Regions from separate parts of the Streptomyces sp. NPDC031265 genome, predicted to be linked through region 2. Evidence: riboswitches for the same ligand, from Rfam matches in the RefSeq annotation. Region 2 holds a riboswitch; each other region holds the start of a gene.

The links. Region 2 has a riboswitch for cyclic di-AMP ahead of ACZ499_RS27125 (LysM peptidoglycan-binding domain-containing protein). Riboswitches for the same ligand answer to the same signal wherever they lie in the genome.
Region 1: it holds a riboswitch for cyclic di-AMP, as region 2 does, so the genes downstream of both, ACZ499_RS00070 (M23 family metallopeptidase) here and ACZ499_RS27125 (LysM peptidoglycan-binding domain-containing protein) in region 2, are expected to answer to the same signal.
Region 3: it holds a riboswitch for cyclic di-AMP, as region 2 does, so the genes downstream of both, ACZ499_RS10910 (M23 family metallopeptidase) here and ACZ499_RS27125 (LysM peptidoglycan-binding domain-containing protein) in region 2, are expected to answer to the same signal.

Annotation. Positions count from the first base shown of each region.
Region 1 is NZ_JBVIHM010000001.1:20,263-25,530, reverse strand. Features, by position in the region: gene ACZ499_RS00090 (GNAT family N-acetyltransferase) at 1-220, opposite strand, end outside; gene ACZ499_RS00085 (MerR family transcriptional regulator) at 276-1,046, shown strand; gene ACZ499_RS00080 (hypothetical protein) at 1,078-1,371, shown strand; gene ACZ499_RS00075 (PP2C family protein-serine/threonine phosphatase) at 1,478-2,626, shown strand; cyclic di-AMP (ydaO/yuaA leader) riboswitch at 2,782-2,930, shown strand; gene ACZ499_RS00070 (M23 family metallopeptidase) at 2,940-4,019, shown strand; gene ACZ499_RS00065 (aldo/keto reductase) at 4,129-5,073, shown strand; gene ACZ499_RS00060 (PrsW family intramembrane metalloprotease) at 5,113-5,268, opposite strand, start outside.
Region 2 is NZ_JBVIHM010000020.1:116,594-121,861, reverse strand. Features, by position in the region: gene ACZ499_RS27135 (hypothetical protein) at 1-293, opposite strand, end outside; gene ACZ499_RS27130 (aldo/keto reductase) at 589-1,491, shown strand; cyclic di-AMP (ydaO/yuaA leader) riboswitch at 1,833-2,017, shown strand; gene ACZ499_RS27125 (LysM peptidoglycan-binding domain-containing protein) at 2,022-2,858, shown strand; gene ACZ499_RS27120 (TetR/AcrR family transcriptional regulator) at 2,991-3,581, shown strand; gene ACZ499_RS27115 (LmeA family phospholipid-binding protein) at 3,578-4,309, shown strand; gene ACZ499_RS27110 (Rossmann-fold NAD(P)-binding domain-containing protein) at 4,465-5,148, shown strand; gene ACZ499_RS27105 (beta-glucanase) at 5,156-5,268, opposite strand, start outside.
Region 3 is NZ_JBVIHM010000005.1:165,068-170,335, reverse strand. Features, by position in the region: gene ACZ499_RS10925 (bifunctional acetate--CoA ligase family protein/GNAT family N-acetyltransferase) at 1-293, opposite strand, end outside; gene ACZ499_RS10920 (HPr family phosphocarrier protein) at 468-749, shown strand; gene ACZ499_RS10915 (GntR family transcriptional regulator) at 967-1,644, opposite strand; gene ACZ499_RS10910 (M23 family metallopeptidase) at 1,851-2,621, opposite strand; cyclic di-AMP (ydaO/yuaA leader) riboswitch at 2,635-2,795, opposite strand; gene ACZ499_RS10905 (M16 family metallopeptidase) at 3,010-4,377, opposite strand; gene ACZ499_RS10900 (M16 family metallopeptidase) at 4,395-5,268, opposite strand, start outside.

The DNA.
Region 1 (5,268 bases), on a different contig from region 2:
CGGTCTCGGCGAGCACCCCGGCCACCAGCGGGGCCAGCGATCCGACGGGCCCCGAGACGGCCAGCCGGTCGTGGCGGGACAGATCGGGGACGGCGACGGCGAAGGCGCGGCCGTCCCCGCTCGCCCAGGCGCGGGCGCGGGAGGCCCCGGTCAGGCCCTGGGCGGCCCACAGCAGCGGCGGGTCGCAGGGCAGGGCGGCGGGCGAGCGAAGTTCGTGCATGGGCCACGAGCCTGCGCTTGACCTTTACGCAACGTCAAGTTCTAGCGTGAAGGACATGAAGGGCACGGAGTGGTCCGCCAAGGAGTGGTCGATCCAGGAGATCGCCCGCAGGGCCGGGACGACCAGCCGCACGCTGCGGCACTACGGCGAGCTCGGCCTGCTGGAGCCCAGCCGCGTCGGAGCCAACGGCTACCGCTACTACGACCAGGACGCCCTGGTCAGGCTGCAGCGGATCCTGCTGCTGCGCGGGCTCGGGCTCTCGCTGCCGGTCATCGCCGAGGTGCTGGAGGGCGAGCGCGACACCGCCGCCGCCCTGCGTACGCATCTGGGGCTGCTTGAGCAGGAGCGGGCGCGGATCGGACGGCAGATCGCGTCGGTGGCCACCACGCTGCGCAAGACCGAGAGGGGAGAGGAACTGATGGCCGAGGAAGTGCTCGACGGCTTCGATCACACGCGGTACGAGGAGGAGGTGACCCGGCGCTGGGGCCGCGAGGCGTACGCCGAGGGCGACCGCTCATGGCGCTCGCTCACCGAGGAGCAGCGCACGGCGTTCCTCGAACAGCACGAGGACATCGCCCGCGACTGGGGCCGGGCGCACGCGGAAGGGCTCGCAGCCGACGGCGGGGCGGCGCAGGACATCGCCCGCCGCCATGTCGCCTGGCTGTCCACGACGATGCCGGTGACCAGGGCTTACGTCATCGGCCTCGGGCAGATGTACGTCGACGACCCGCGCTTCGGCGCCCACTACGACCGGCACGGCGAGGGCACCGCCGTCCTCGTCCGGGACGCCCTGAAGGTGTATGCCGGACGGCACCTCACCGACTGAGGGGTATACGTACAGTAGTCTCGCGTGTGCTATGCGCGAGCATGTGGCGGGACTGCTGCGAGCGGCGACGCGGCGGAAGGTGCCGGCCGTGCCGCTGTTCATCGGCCTGTGCGCGCTGCTGATGTGTCTGTCGCTGCCCCTGTCGCTGCCCCTGTCGCCCCCCGCGCCCTGGGTGACCGCGCCCCCGTACACGAAGGGCGGCGTCCCCTCCGTGCACGGCGACCCGGCGGCCCGGCGGCACGCCCGGGGGACCTGTGTACGGGGCCGGGCCGGGCCCCGCCGATGCCGGGCCCGGCTGATCGCCACGGGCGCCGACCGGCACTGAGGCCGCACCCGGTTGGCCGAGGTGGGCTCGCCGCGTGCGGCGGAGCCGGGCACCCTGGGTGGGGCGCGGAACGTCGGCGGCCCTGCGGACGGGCAGGAGACCACAGGTGCGGCAGCGATCGGACGGCGGCGGCCGGGAGGGCTCCCGGCGCCTCGGCCTGGTGCGCGTCCTGCCCGCGCTGCTCCTGGTCGCCGGGGTCGTTCTCGACGCGGCGACGCCGCCCGATCTGACCGCCGCCGCCCTCTTCGCGGCCGCGCCGCTGATCGCGGCCCCGTTCTTCGGGCCGGCCGGCACCGCCGTCGCGGGCGCCTCGGCGGTCGGGGCGGTGCTGCTCACGGAGTATCTGCACGACGTCCCCAGCACGGGCGAGGCGGTCAGCGAGCTGTTCACCGTCACCACCGTCGGCGTTCTCGCCCTCTTCACCAACCGCATGCTGCGCCGCAGCGGCGAACGCCTCGCCTCGGCCCGGGTCATCGCGGAGACCGCCCAGCGCGCCGTGCTGCCGACGCCCGCCGAGCGCATCGGGGGCCTCCAGGTGGCCGCGCGGTACGAGGCGGCCCAGGCCGGCGCCTTCATCGGCGGGGACCTCTTCGCCGTCCAGGACACGCCGTACGGGGTGCGCCTGGTCGTCGGGGACGTGCGGGGCAAGGGCCTGGAGGCGGTGGAGGCGGTGGCCGTGGTCATCGGGGCGTTCCGGGAGGCGGCCGAGCAGGAGTCGACCCTGGAGGCCGTGGCCGGGCGCCTGGAGCGCGCGCTGACCCGGGAGGGCACCCGGCGCGACGGCCTGGACGCCGTCGAGGGGTTCACCACGGCCGTGCTCGCCGAGATCCCGCGCGGCGCCGGGGCCGTGCGGCTGGTGAACCGGGGCCACCCCGAGCCGCTGCTGCTCCACGCCGACGGGGCCCTGGACGCGCTCACCCCGTCCGACCCCGCGCTGCCGCTGGGGATGGCGGACCTGGGGGTGTGGCCGGACCGGGCGGACGCGTACCCCTTCCCGGCCGGGGCGACGCTGCTCTTCTACACCGACGGCCTCTCCGAGGCTCGCTCGGTGGAGCCGCCGGGGGTCTTCTACGACCCGCACGAGCGGCTGCGCGGCCGCATCTTCCCGGGGCCCGACGGGGTCCTGGACGCGCTGATCGACGATGTGCGCAGACATACGGGCGGGGGCGCGAACGACGACATGGCGCTGCTCGCGGTGGGGCGGCCGGGGGTGCGGCAGCCGGAGCGGCGGCGGACGATGCCCGTGGTGCCGTGACGTTGTGTAGCCGAACAACCCCCCTGTGCATAACAACTGACACACCGTCAACTGTTGTCCCCGACGATCAGGGGGAACTGCTTGGAATCCGGTCCCCCTGTCTATTAACGTTCGATAACGCAGCGCGGTCGTCCCAGCCGTCGCAGAGGCGGCACCGTGCGCACGCGCCGAATCCCGAAAGGGAACCGGGGAACCACCAACTTGGGGTGAATCGGGCACCTTTGTACCTTCGAAGAGGTGCCCGTAGGAGACCTTCCTGCTCCGAACCCGTCAGCTAACCCGGTAGGCGAGAAGGAAGGAAAGGAGCGCCCCCGTGGCGTCCAACGAGCCTGCCCTCGGCACCCAGCCGGTTCCCCCTGTCTCCCTGTACGGGACCGCGCCCGGTGACACCGAGGTGTGGGAGGAGTGGAACCCCACCGAGGAATCGGTCGCCTCCGTGCGCGGCCGGCACCGCGTCGCCAAGCAGCGCGGCGGGCTCGCCCGCAGCTCCACCGTCCTCGGCGTAGGCGTCATCGCGGCCGTCGGCGCGGGCGGCATGGCCAGCGCGCAGAGCAAGCCGCCGGTCTCCATATCCCTGCCCGACTCGGTCGCGGACAACCTCCCCGACGTCAAGTCCCTGCCGGGCGTGGGCACGCTGATCTCCGACATCGCGGGCGACGAGAAGCCCGACGCCTCCCCGGCCGCCCAGGCCGACAGAGCCGTCGCGAGCGCCCCCCTCACCATGGCGGGCGTCTCCCGGGCCGACGCCGAGCAGGGCGCCACCGGCGCCGGCGAGGCCCTGCGCGCCCGTATCCTCCAGCAGGCCGAGCAGCAGCAGAACGACGCCGAGGCCGAGGCGAAGGCGGTCGCCGAGAAGGCCGCGTCCCAGCAGGCGGCGGCCGAGGCGAAGGCCGCCCAGAGCGCCGCGGCGCAGAAGGCGGCGGCCGCGAAGAAGGCCGCCGAGGAGGCCGCCGCGAAGAAGGCGGAGGAGGAGCGCCTGGCCGAGCTCGCCAAGAGCTTCTCGCTCCCGGTCGCCTCGTACACGATCACCTCGACGTTCGGCGAGGCCGGCTCGATGTGGTCCTCCGGCCACCACACCGGCCTCGACTTCGCCGCTCCCACCGGCACCCCGCTCAAGGCGATACACGGCGGCACGGTCAAGTCGGCGGGCTGGTCCGGCTCGTACGGCTACCGCACGGTCATCGAGCTGGAGGACGGCTCGGAGCTCTGGTACTGCCACCAGTCCTCGATCGCGGTCAGCGCGGGCCAGAAGGTGACGACCGGCGAGACGATCGGCCGCGTCGGCGCCACCGGCAACGTGACGGGCCCGCATCTGCACCTGGAGGTGCACACCCCGGGCGGCACGGGCATCGACCCGATGGCGTGGCTGCAGTCGAAGGGCCTCAACCCGTAGGGCGTGCTCGCCGTGGGCGGAGGCGTGGGCGGAGGCGTGGGCGGATGCCCAGAAGGGGGCGCAGGTGGGGGCGCGGAATAGCCGCGCACCGCCCGCCCGTTCACCCTCTATGACCTCTCTGCGCCCCCTGGGCGCCTCCGACCTCTCCGTCTTCCCGCTCGCCCTCGGCGGCAACGTCTTCGGCTGGACCGCCGACGAGGCCGCGTCGTTCGCGGTGCTCGACGCGTACACCGAGGCGGGCGGCAACTTCGTGGACACGGCCGACACGTACTCGTCCTGGATCCCCGGCAACGAGGGCGGCGAGTCCGAGAAGATCATCGGCAAGTGGCTGGCGGCGCGCGGCAACCGCGCGGACGTCGTCGTCGCCACGAAGGTGGGCGCGCACCCCGGGTTCAAGGGGCTCGCGGCCCCCACCATCAAGGCAGCCGCCGAGGCCTCGCTGCGCCGGCTGGGCACCGACTACATCGACCTGTACTACACGCACTTCGACGACGAGTCCGTCCCGGTCGAGGAGATCGTCACCGCCCTCGACCAGCTGGTTCAGGACGGCAAGGTGCGCGCCGTCGCCGCCTCCAACATCTCCCCGGAGCGGCTCCGGGACTCGCTGGACTTCTCCGACCGCGAGGGCCTGGCCAAGTACGTCGCCCTCCAGCCGCACTACAACCTGGTCTCGCGCGGCACCTACGAGGGCCGCCTCCAGGACACCGCCGCCCGCTCGGGCCTGGCCGCGGTCCCCTACTTCTCGCTCGCCGCCGGGTTCCTCACCGGCAAGTACCGCCCGGGCCACAACGTGCAGAGCGCGCGGGCCGGGAGCGCCGCCAAGCACCTGGAGACCGACCGGGGCGCGAAGGTGCTGGCCGCGCTCGACCGCGTCGCGCAGGCGCACGGCGCCGAGCCCGCGAGCGTCGCGCTCGCCTGGCTCGCCGCCCAGCCGACCGTGGTCGCCCCGATCGCCTCGGCCCGTACGGTCGAGCAGCTGCCCGCGCTCCTCGCGGTCGCGGACCTGGAGCTCACGGACGCGGAGCTGAGCGAGCTCAAGACCGCCTCGGCGTAGCTCCCGGCGAGCCCGGGGCTTCCAGCGCTTCCAGCGCTTTCAGCGCAGATAGGGGTTGTACGGGGAGGACTGGTTGTACCCGTAAGGAGTCTGCTGTCCGTAAGGAGTCTGCTGTCCGTACGGCGCCTGGTGTCCGTACGGGTACGGCTGGGCCGGGATCCAGATGCGGCCCGCCGCGCCCGCCGCGTAGTGCAG
Region 2 (5,268 bases):
ACAAAGCTCCTGACCTTGCCCATGTGCTCGGTGAACTGCTGGTCCGTCAGCCAGTTCGACAAGATGGTGTCGACCTCGATGACGCTCACGTTCTGCGCCTTGAGTCCGGCGATCACCGGCTTCATGTCGAGGTTCGGGTCGGCGTCGTCGTCGAAGGTGCCGTCCGCGATGCGGGCGAAGCGGGCCCATTCGGGAAAGGAGACGCCGGCGACGGGTGTGTGGGCGGTGCCGAGCGATTCGGCCCAGACGGGGCCGGAACGCAACCCGGGAACGGGCAGCAGATTCGCCGCCATGGCCAGCCCCCCTGCACCCAGCCCCGTCCGTAATACGCTTCTTCGGCTCAGTCTCCGTCTCTCGTGCATTTAACTGTCCCCCCAGTGGTGGTCGTTTCGGCTTCGGAATACCGCGTTTTCATTGCCCGTTGCCTTTCCGGGCAATCCTGTCTGATCGTTTGCAGCACCGCGTGGATTCGCGGCAACGCGGCCGAGAGGGCTCAAATGCGACGGGTGCTTTCCGGCCGTACTTCTCCCATGAGGCGATGGAGTTCGGTCGTTTCAGCGACGCGAGCGCGGATGGCAGACTGCGATCATGACTACGGAGACGATCAACGCGGCGGCCGCGGGCGCCTGGAAACTCGGTGACCTGTCGGTCAACCGGCTGGGATTCGGCGCGATGCGCCTCACCGGCAGCGCCGCGTTCGACCTCGGCACGCCCAGCGACCGCGAGCGGTCCATCGGCGTGCTGCGGCGCGCGGTCGAACTCGGCGTCAATCACATCGACACCGCGGCCTTCTACTTCTCCCGGCTCCGGTCCGCCAACGAACTCATCAACCGGGCGCTGGCGCCCTACCCGGACGATCTGGTCATCGTCACCAAGGTCGGTCCGGGGCGCGACGCGTCGGGCGAGTGGCTGTCCTGGGCCACGCCGGAGCAGCTGCGCGGCCAGGTCGAGGAGAACCTGCGCCAGCTCGGCCGCGACCACCTCGATGTGGTCAACCTGCGCCTCAACGGGCCGGGTTCGCTCGCCGAGCACTTCGGCGCACTGGCCGAGCTGCGCGACGCCGGGCTCATCCGCCACCTGGGCATCTCCAACATCGCCCCCGAGCACCTCGCGGAGGCCCAGGCCATCGCGCCGGTGGTCTGTGTGCAGAACCGGTACGGCCTGGACAGCCGGCGTACGGGCTCCGACGAAGTGCTGCGGCTCTGCGGGGAGCAGGGCATCGCGTTCGTCCCGTTCTTCGCCATCGCCGGGGAGGGGCGCGAGAGCGGTGCGGGACAGGGAGGCGGCACGGACAGCGAGGCGGTCCTCGCGGTCGCCCGCGCTCACAGGGTGACGTCCGCACAGGTCCGCCTCGCGTGGACGCTGCGGCAGGGCGAGCACGTGCTGGCCATCCCCGGCACCGGCAACCCGGAACACCTGGTGGAGAACGTCGCCGCGGGCGCGCTGCGGCTCACGGACGAGGAGATGGAGCTGCTCGGGTCCCCGAGCTGAGGCTGCCGAGCCCCTCTCTCGATGTCCGAAATGAACCCCAGAGGGGCAGTTTCCCTCCTATGTCGCCAATCTATTCATTGGGAATGATAGGGCGGCTTAAGATTTCGTTTGGGTGCTGTCGGTGTAATTGCTATTACCGACGCAAGGAGTGAAATGGGTCACGCGGCCCCTTGTCGGCGGGCCCCCCGTGACGCGCGCATTCCGTTCCGCGCGGGGCGAGTTGGGGGTGCGGGGAGGCAGGGGCCCGCATTTCCCGCCCGTGGTGGATCTTTCTCGCGGCTGCCGTGGTGAATTGAGGTCTTGTTTCGGCCAGTCCTATTCGTTTACGGTCACCGTCAAATCCGGATGGACCGCCGAATCCTGCCGCTGTCCGGAAACCCCCCACACACGAAATGGCAGGAGCGGGGAAACCAGGTAGGCCGCCGAATCCGGAGACGGAACGGCTCGGGGTGAAGCCGCGTGCGCCGCGGCCGGGCAGCTCTCGCCCGAACCCGACAGCTCACCTCGCAGGCGAAGGAGAGGAATTCGCCATGCCCGCTACGGGTAAGCACCGCCGCCCCAAGTCCCGCACCCTGACCCGGGGCATCGCCGCCGCGGGTACGGGCGGCGCCGCGCTCATCATTCCGGTGCTCGGCGCGACCGGCGCCGGTGCCGCGCCTTCGGCGGCGCCGCACTCCGGCACCGCCGCGAAGTCCGCGCCCGCCGTCGCGGCCGCCGCGAAGGGCGCGGTGTCCGCCAAGCCGATCGTGGCGAAGAAGGCCGCTGCGACGACCTACTCCGTCGTCGCCGGGGACTGCCTCTCCAAGATCGCCCAGGACCTCGACGTCAGCGGCGGCTGGAAGAAGCTGTACCAGGACAACCGCCAGGCCATCGGCGGCAACCCGGCCCTGATCCACCCCGGCCTCGAACTGGCGGTGGGCAAGAAGGCGAAGGCTCCGGCGGCGTCCGCCGACCGTACGGCCACCTCGGCCCGGGCCGACCGTTCGGCCCGTACGACCACGCTGCCCCAGCAGGCGACCGCCGCCGTGGCGAAGACGGCGACGTACTCCGACAACCTGGACGGCTGGATCCGGCAGTCCCTGGACATCATGGCCCAGCACGGCATCCCCGGCTCCTACGACGGCATCTACCGCAACATCATGCGCGAGTCGTCGGGCAACCCGCTGGCCATCAACAACTGGGACTCCAACGCCGTGGCCGGCACGCCCTCCAAGGGCCTCCTCCAGGTCATCGACCCCACCTTCCAGGCCTTCCACGTCGCCGGCACGTCGACGGACAGCTACGACCCCGTCGCCAACATCGTCGCCGCGTGCAACTACGCGGCCAACACATACGGCTCGATCGACAACGTGAACGGCGCGTACTGACGGCGGCCGACGGTCGACGGCGGCCCCCGGTCGACTACTGAGGAGGGGACGGCCGGGGTGGCAGACCATCTGGTCCATCATGGACCAGATGGTCTGTTACGGTGAGCCGACCAGGCTCAGGGGAGGACCGTCATGCCACGCCCGACGCGCGCCGAGCTCGACGCCGAGATCGTCGAAGCCGCCGCCGAGCTCTTCACCGCGCAGGGCTACCTCGGCACCTCGGTGCAGGAGATCGCGGACCGGGTCGGCTACTCCAAGACCGGGCTGTTGCACCGGTTCCCCTCCAAGGAGCGGCTGCTCGCGGCGACGCTCATCGGGCCGCTGACCGAGTTCGCCGCCCTGCGCGCCACCTGGAGCGCCCTGCCGGACGGCCCCGAGCGGCACCGGCGGGCCTCGGCCGATCTGGTCGACCTGGCGCTGCGCCACCGCTCCCGGCTCGCCCTGCTCTTCAACTCCGGGCTGCCGGTGCTGCCCGGCGCGCTCGCCGGAGTGGAGGGCATGGGGGATCTGGGCGACCACCGCACCGAGACCCTCGCCGCCTTCGCGGACCCTGATGACCTGGAGGGCGCGATCCGGGCGCAGCTGGCCTTGACCGGCCTGGTCAGCACCGTCGCCGCACGCCAGGACGTACCGGACGACCTGCTGCGCGCCCCGCTGCTGCGGGCCTTCCGTGCCGCGTGCGGGATCTCGGCGCACCCCGTACTCCGCGAGGGTTCCGCATGAGGCCGCGGGCTGTGGCGGGCTGGGCGCTTCGGGGGTGGCGGAAGTACGCCGTCGCCGCGGTCGTCCTGGCCGGGCTGGGCGTGGCGGGCGACCGGGCCGCGGCCGCCTGGACGGAACACCGTACGGCCGACGCGTTCCAGAAGGCCCAGGGGCTCAAGGCCGCGCCGCACGTGCAGGTGCACGGCTTTCCGGTACTGACCCAGCTGGCCGGGGGAACGCTCGACCGCGTCGACATCGAAGCGTCCGACATCCCCGCGGGCCGCGACGGCGGCAGGCTCCCGATCACCACGCTGAATGTCGAGCTCGACCGTCTGCGCCGCTCATCGGACGCCTCCGAGGCCCACGCCGCCTCCGCCAAGGCCACCGCCTTCGTGTCCTACCAGGACCTGTCCGCCGCGCTCGGCGTCGAGATCGGCTACAGCCAGGACAGTACGAAGGCGGAGCCGCGCGTCGCGGCCACCGCGAGCCTGCCGCTGGTCGGCAAGGCCACGGCGAGTGCACGGGTCGACATGGCGGGCGACCACGCGCTCGCCTTCCGGTCCGTGAAGGTGGGCGACGGCCTGCCGAAGGCGATGCGGACGATCGTGACCGGCATGCTGGAGCGTGAGCTGAAGCTCGACGGCATCCCGGACGGCCTGGCGCTCAAGTCCCTCACCACGACTCCCGACGGACTCACCGCGACGCTCTCCGGCAAGGACGTCACCTTCCGCACCGACGACCGCGCCTGAGCGCCCGCCGGGCAGGTGCAACAACGGGTTTCGCGGACGCCAACCGCCTCGACGGGGCGCCGGACGTGATACGCAGACCTCAACACCCTTCGACGTCACGGAACTTCGCCGGTCGGTGACAAGAACGGTCACAAGAACAGACGGGGAGCGAGTCCATGCCCATCAAGGTGATCCTCTTCGGCGCGACCGGCATGGTCGGCCAGGGGGTGCTGCGGGAGTGCCTGCGCGACGACAGGGTCGAGAGCGTCCTCGCCGTGGGACGCACCCCGCTCGGTGCCGAGCACCCGAAACTGCGCGAACTCGTCCACCCCGACCTGGCTGCCCTGATGAGCCTGCCCGCCACCCAGGCCCAACTCACCGGATACGACGCCTGCTTCTTCTGCCTGGGCGTCTCCTCGGCGGGCATGGACGAGAACACCTACCGCCGCATCACCCACGACCTCACCCTCACGGCCGCCCGCGCCCTGTCCTCCTGGAACCCGCGCTCCACCTTCGTCTACGTCTCCGGCCAGGGCACCGACGCCACTGAGCAGGGCCGGATCAAGTGGGCCCGGATCAAGGGCAGGACGGAGAACGACCTGCTGGCGCTGGACCTGGACGCGTACATGTTCCGCCCCGGATACATCCAGCCCCTGCACGGCATCACCTCGAAGACCCGCCTCTACCGGGCCGCGTACGTGTTCACGAAGCCGCTCTACCCCGTCCTGAGACGACTGGCCCCGAACCACGTCACCACGACGGAGCAACTGGGCCGAGCGATGATCGCTGTCGCGACGGAGGGCGCCCGCGTGCATGTCCTGGAAACCAAGGACATCAACGGGACGGCGTCCCGCCTTTGACGGGACGTCAGTGCCCGCCCCGGTACACCCGCAGCCCGGGGACCTCGAACGACATCTCCGACACCTCCGGGGCGGGGGCCGGGTGGAAGCGGCCCGCGCTGACCGAGAGGTTGACGATGA
Region 3 (5,268 bases), on a different contig from region 2:
TAGCGGACGGTCGCGATGAACTCGCCGCCCACCGTCGCCGCGAGCCCGACGCGGTCCACGTAGTCGTGATGGGTGAAGCGGTGCACGTCCTTCGCCGACAGCCGGGGGTAGGGCGCGAAGAAGCGGTAGTACTTGGACTCGTCCGACACCTGCTCGTAGAACGAGACGAGCCGCTCCGCGTCGTCGGTCGTGATGGGCCTGATCCGCGCGGTCCCCCCGTCGCGCAGCACGACGTCGGCCTCCCAGTGGGCCGGGTACGCGGGGTCCTGCGTCTTCTCCTGCGGAGCCTGCATACGGGCAGCCTACGGGTCGCGGGGCCGCTGCGGTCAGGTCAAGGTAGGGGGCAAGGTGGAGAGGGCGGCCAGGGCCGAAGGGCCGCCGGATCCGGGACCGACGTCGGCACGAGCACTGCGCAGGACATGAGAGACTGGTCTAGACAACCGTCAGAGATTTCGAAGGGCATCACCATGGCTGAGCGCCGCGTCAATGTCGGCTGGGCCGAGGGCCTGCACGCCCGCCCCGCTTCCATCTTCGTCCGCGCCGCCACGGCCTCCGGCGTCCCCGTGACGATCGCCAAGGCCGACGGCAACCCGGTCAACGCCGCCTCCATGCTCGCGGTGCTCGGCCTGGGTGCGCAGGGCGGCGAGGAGATCGTGCTGGCTTCCGAGGCGGAGGGCGCCGAGGCGGCCCTGGACCGTCTGGCGAAGCTGGTCGAGGCGGGCCTTGAGGAGCTCCCCGAGACCGTCTGACCGCACCCGGTCGGCCGAACCCGGCCCGGGCCGGCGCGTCACCGCACTTCGCGAAACGGAGCCGCGGACCCTGAATTCAGGGTCCGCGGCTCCTTTCGTTTTAAGCGAGTGGTACGGGTCGCGCGAACCTCTTACCCGCGCCGCTGATTTCCGGCGGCGATTTCGGGCAGCGCGGAAGAACCCCGCCGAATCACTCCCTTTGTATACGGCGACCCCGTTAAGCGCGGGCGCTCGCGGTGTTTACTGCATGTTGCGAAGTCCTCACGTCCACCGGGTGCCGCAGGCGATAGGCGGAAAACGCGCGGTCGGCGTGGTGGGCGGCCAGCGATCTGGCCCGCTCGGCGTTGCCGCGCGCCAGCGCGTCCACGATCGCCCCGTGCTCCGCCCAGCACTCGACGGGCAGCGCGGGCTGCTCCACCACGTACATCCAGGCGATCTTGTGCCGCAGCTGGGTGAGCAGCGAGATGAGGCCGGGACTGCCGGAGGCCTGGGCCAGCGTCTCGTGGAACCAGCCGCCCAGCGAGCGCAGATCCTCGCCCTGGGCCCGCCGGATGCGGTCCTGGCCCAGCCTGACCAGGCCGCGCAGCACCTTGAGATGGGCCTCGGTGCGCCGGGCGGCCGCCCGCGAGGCGGCCAGCGGCTCCAGCATCGCGCGCAGTTCGAGCAGGTCGGCGGCCTCCTGCTCGGTCGGCTCGGCGACACAGGCCCCGGCGTGCCGGCGCGTGGTGACGAACCCCTCGGACTCCAGCGTGCGCAGCGCCTCGCGGACCGGGACGCGCGAGACCCCGTACCGCCGGGCGAGCACTTCCTCGGTGAGCCGGCTGCCGCGCGCGAAGAGTCCCGCGACGATGTCGTCGCGGATTGCCGTGCATACCGATTGCGCTGGAATGCGCATGACCGAACCTCCGCCTTAATCCCCGCGAAACGCGGTCGATCGACGCCTGTTCGGTGACTCTATTCGAGCGGTTGTTAATTCCCGGTGACATGCCGTATGCAATGCATATCTTTTGGCCACGGACGGCTCCCGGCTCGCCCGACGGCGACGCCGAAGCCCCCGGCGCGGACGCCGGGGGCTTCGGTGGAGGTGCGGGGACGGCCGCGTCAGACGTTGACGCCGTGCGAGCGCAGATACGCGATCGGATCGATGTCCGAGCCGTACGACGGGCCCGTGCGGGCCTCGAAGTGGAGGTGCGGGCCGGTGGTGTTGCCGGTGTCGCCGGAGATGCCGATCTGCTGGCCCGGCTCGACGCGCTGGCCGACGGAGACGCCGATGGACGACAGGTGGCCGTACTGCGTGTACGTGCCGTCGTTCATGCGGATGACGATGTTGTTGCCGTAGGCACCGCCCCAGCCCGCCTCGACGACGGTGCCCAGGCCGACGGCGTGCACCGAGGTGCCCTCGCCCGCGTGGAAGTCGATGCCGGTGTGGCTGCCGGAGGACCAGATCGAGCCGCCGGTCTTGTAGCCGGTGGAGACGTAACTGCCGTCGATCGGGGCGACGAAGGAGTTGAGGCGCTTGCGCTCGGCCTCGCGGGCGGCGCGCTCCTTGGCGGCGCGCTCCTCCTTGGCCTTCGCCTCGGCCTTGCGCTTCGCCTCGGCGGCGGCGCGGGCCTTGTCGGCGGCGTGCTTCTGGGCGGCTGCCTGGGCGTCGATGCGGTCGGCGAGGGAGTCGCCGACCGCGATCGCCTGGGTGATGCCGGTGTCCTCGACGGAGGCCGCGGCGGGCGCCGAGGTCTCGGCGGCCAGGGCCGGGGAGGCGAGGGTGCCCACGACTCCGGCGGTGGCGAGAGTGGCGATGCCCGCTATGTTCGCGCTCTTGCGCGACATGGCGCTCGGACGACGGTGCTTCCCGGTGGCACGGGTGAACGCCATGAAGGGGCGGTGTCCTTTCCTTCCATCTCGCCTACCGGGTTAGCTGACGGGTTCGGAGCTGGAAGGTCTCCTACGGGCTCCTCCGCGGGCGGAGGCGTCCGATTCACCCCAGGGACTGAGTGGGTCCCCGGCTCCCCTGGCTCGCGCCAGTTGGGGACTCGGCGATCGCTGTCCGGTGCCGCGACTGCGACGGATGGTGACGGACAGCGCGACCGACGCTAGACGGCTGATCTTTCAATCACCAAACAGACACGTCTTTTTGTTGCACACGCCACATGACAGACAGGCAACCTCCCCAACAAATCGGACATACAGGAGGACCCCGGCGGCACATCGGCCACCGGGGTCCTCCTCCCGCGCACGCGTCCGCGCGCGCCGGTCCGCTCAATCAGCCCGCGACGACGGTGACTTCACCGATGCCGAGCGCCTTGACGGGCTCCTCGATCTGCGCCGCGTCCCCGACGAGGACGGTCACCAGACGGTCCACCGGGAAGGCGCTGACGACCGCCGCGGTGGCCTCCACGGTGCCCGTGTCGGCCAGCAGCGCGTACAACTGCGCCTGGAAGTCGTCCGGGAGGTGCTGCTCGACCTGGTCGGCCAGCGTCCCGGCGACGGCGGCCGCCGTCTCGTACTTGAGCGGGGCCACGCCCACCAGGTTCTGCACGGCGGTCTCCCGCTCGGCGTCCGTCAGCCCCTCGGCGGCGAGCTTGCGCAGCACCGTCCACAGGTCGTCGAGGGCCGGGCCGGTGTTGGGCGTGTCGACCGAGCCGCTGATGGCGAGCATGGCCGCGCCGGTGCCCTCCGCGCCGGAGCGCAGCACCTGACCGTACGCACGCACTCCGTACGTGTAGCCCTTCTCCTCGCGCAGGACGCGGTCCAGGCGGGAGGTGAGCGTGCCGCCCAGGCAGTACGTCCCGAGGACCTGGGCGGGCCAGACGCGGTCGTGGCGGTCCGGGCCGATCCGGCCGATCAGCAACTGCGTCTGGACGGCGCCGGGCCGGTCGACGATGACCACGCGGCCGGTGTCGTCGGCGGTGACCGGGGGCATCGGGCGCTCCTCGGCCGGGGTGCCGGTCCAGGCGCCCAGGGTGTCCGCCAGGATCGCGTCCAGGTCGGTGGCGCCCAGGTCGCCCACGATCACGGCGGTGGCCGCCGCCGGGCGTACGTACGCCTCGTAGAAGGCCCGCACCGCCCCCGTGTCGATCCGCGTGACGGTCTCCTCGGTGCCCTGGCGCGGGCGCGACATGCGCGCGGTGGCCGGGAAGAGCTCCCTGGAGAGCTGCTGGGCGGCGCGCCGGGCCGGGTTGGCCAGCTCGTGCGGGATCTCGTCCAGGCGGTTGCGGACCAGCCGGTCGACCTCCGCGTCGGCGAACGCGGGGGCGCGCAGCGCCTCCGCGAGCAGGCCGAGCGCCTTGGCCAGCCGGGAGACCGGCACCTCCAGGGAGACCCGCACGCCCGGGTGGTCCGCGTGCGCGTCCAGGGTGGCGCCGCAGCGCTCCAGGTCGGCGGCGAACTCCTCGGCGGAGCGCTTGTCGGTGCCCTCGGAGAACGCGCGCGCCATGATCGTGGCGACGCCGTCCAGGCCCGTCGGCTCGGCGTCCAGCGGGGCGGCGAGGAAGATCTCGACGGCCACGACCTGCTGGCCGGGGCGGTCGCAACGCAGCACGGTGAGCCCGTTGGGCAGGGTGGCGCGGCCGGGGGCGGGGAACGCCCAGGGACGCGCGGTGCCGGCGGCCGGCTGGGGATGGAACTGCATGGTCACGCCGGTCTCGCTCACTGCTCTGCTCCCTCTGCGTCGGCGTCGGCCGCGTCGTCTGCTTCGGCGGTGGTCGGCTCGTACACCAGCACCGCCCTGTTGTCCGGGCGCAGGGTGGCCCGGGCCGCGTCCCGCACCTCCTCGGCGGTGATGTCGAGCACCCGGTCGACGGCGGTCAGGGCGAGCTGGGGATCGCCGAACAGCACCGCGTACCTGCAGAGTTCGTCGGCTCGGCCGGCGACCGTGCCGAGCCGGTCCAGCCACTCGCGCTCCAGCTGGGCCTGGGCGCGCTCCATCTCCTCGGCCGTGGGGCCCTCTTCGGCGAACCGGGCCAGCTCGTCGTCGACGGCCGACTCGATGTCGGGGACCTCGACGCCGCCGGACGTCTTGACGTCCAGCCAGCCGAGCGAGGGAGCGCCGGCGAGGCGCAGCAGGCCGAACCCGGCCGCCACGGCGCTCTGGTCGTGGCGCACCAGACGGTTGTGGAGGCGGGAGGACTCGCCGCCGCCGAGGACGGTGAGCGCCAGGTCGGCGGCGTCGCACTCGCGCGTGCCGTCGTGCGGCAGCCGGTAGGCGGCCATCAGGGCGCGCGCGGGGACGTCCTCGTGGACGACCTCGCGCAGCTGCTCGCCGATCACGCCGGGCAGCTCGCCGTCGCGCGGCGGCTGCTTGCCGTCGTGGGTCGGGATCGAGCCGAAGTACTTCTCGATCCAGGCGAGCGTCAGCTCGGGGTCGATGTCGCCGACGACCGAGAGGACCGCGTTGTTCGGCGCGTAGTACGTACGGAAGAAGTTCCGCGCGTCCTCCAGCGTCGCCGCGTCCAGGTCGGCCATGGAGCCGATCGGCGTGTGGTGGTACGGGTGGCCCTCCGGGTAGGCCAGCGCGGTGAGC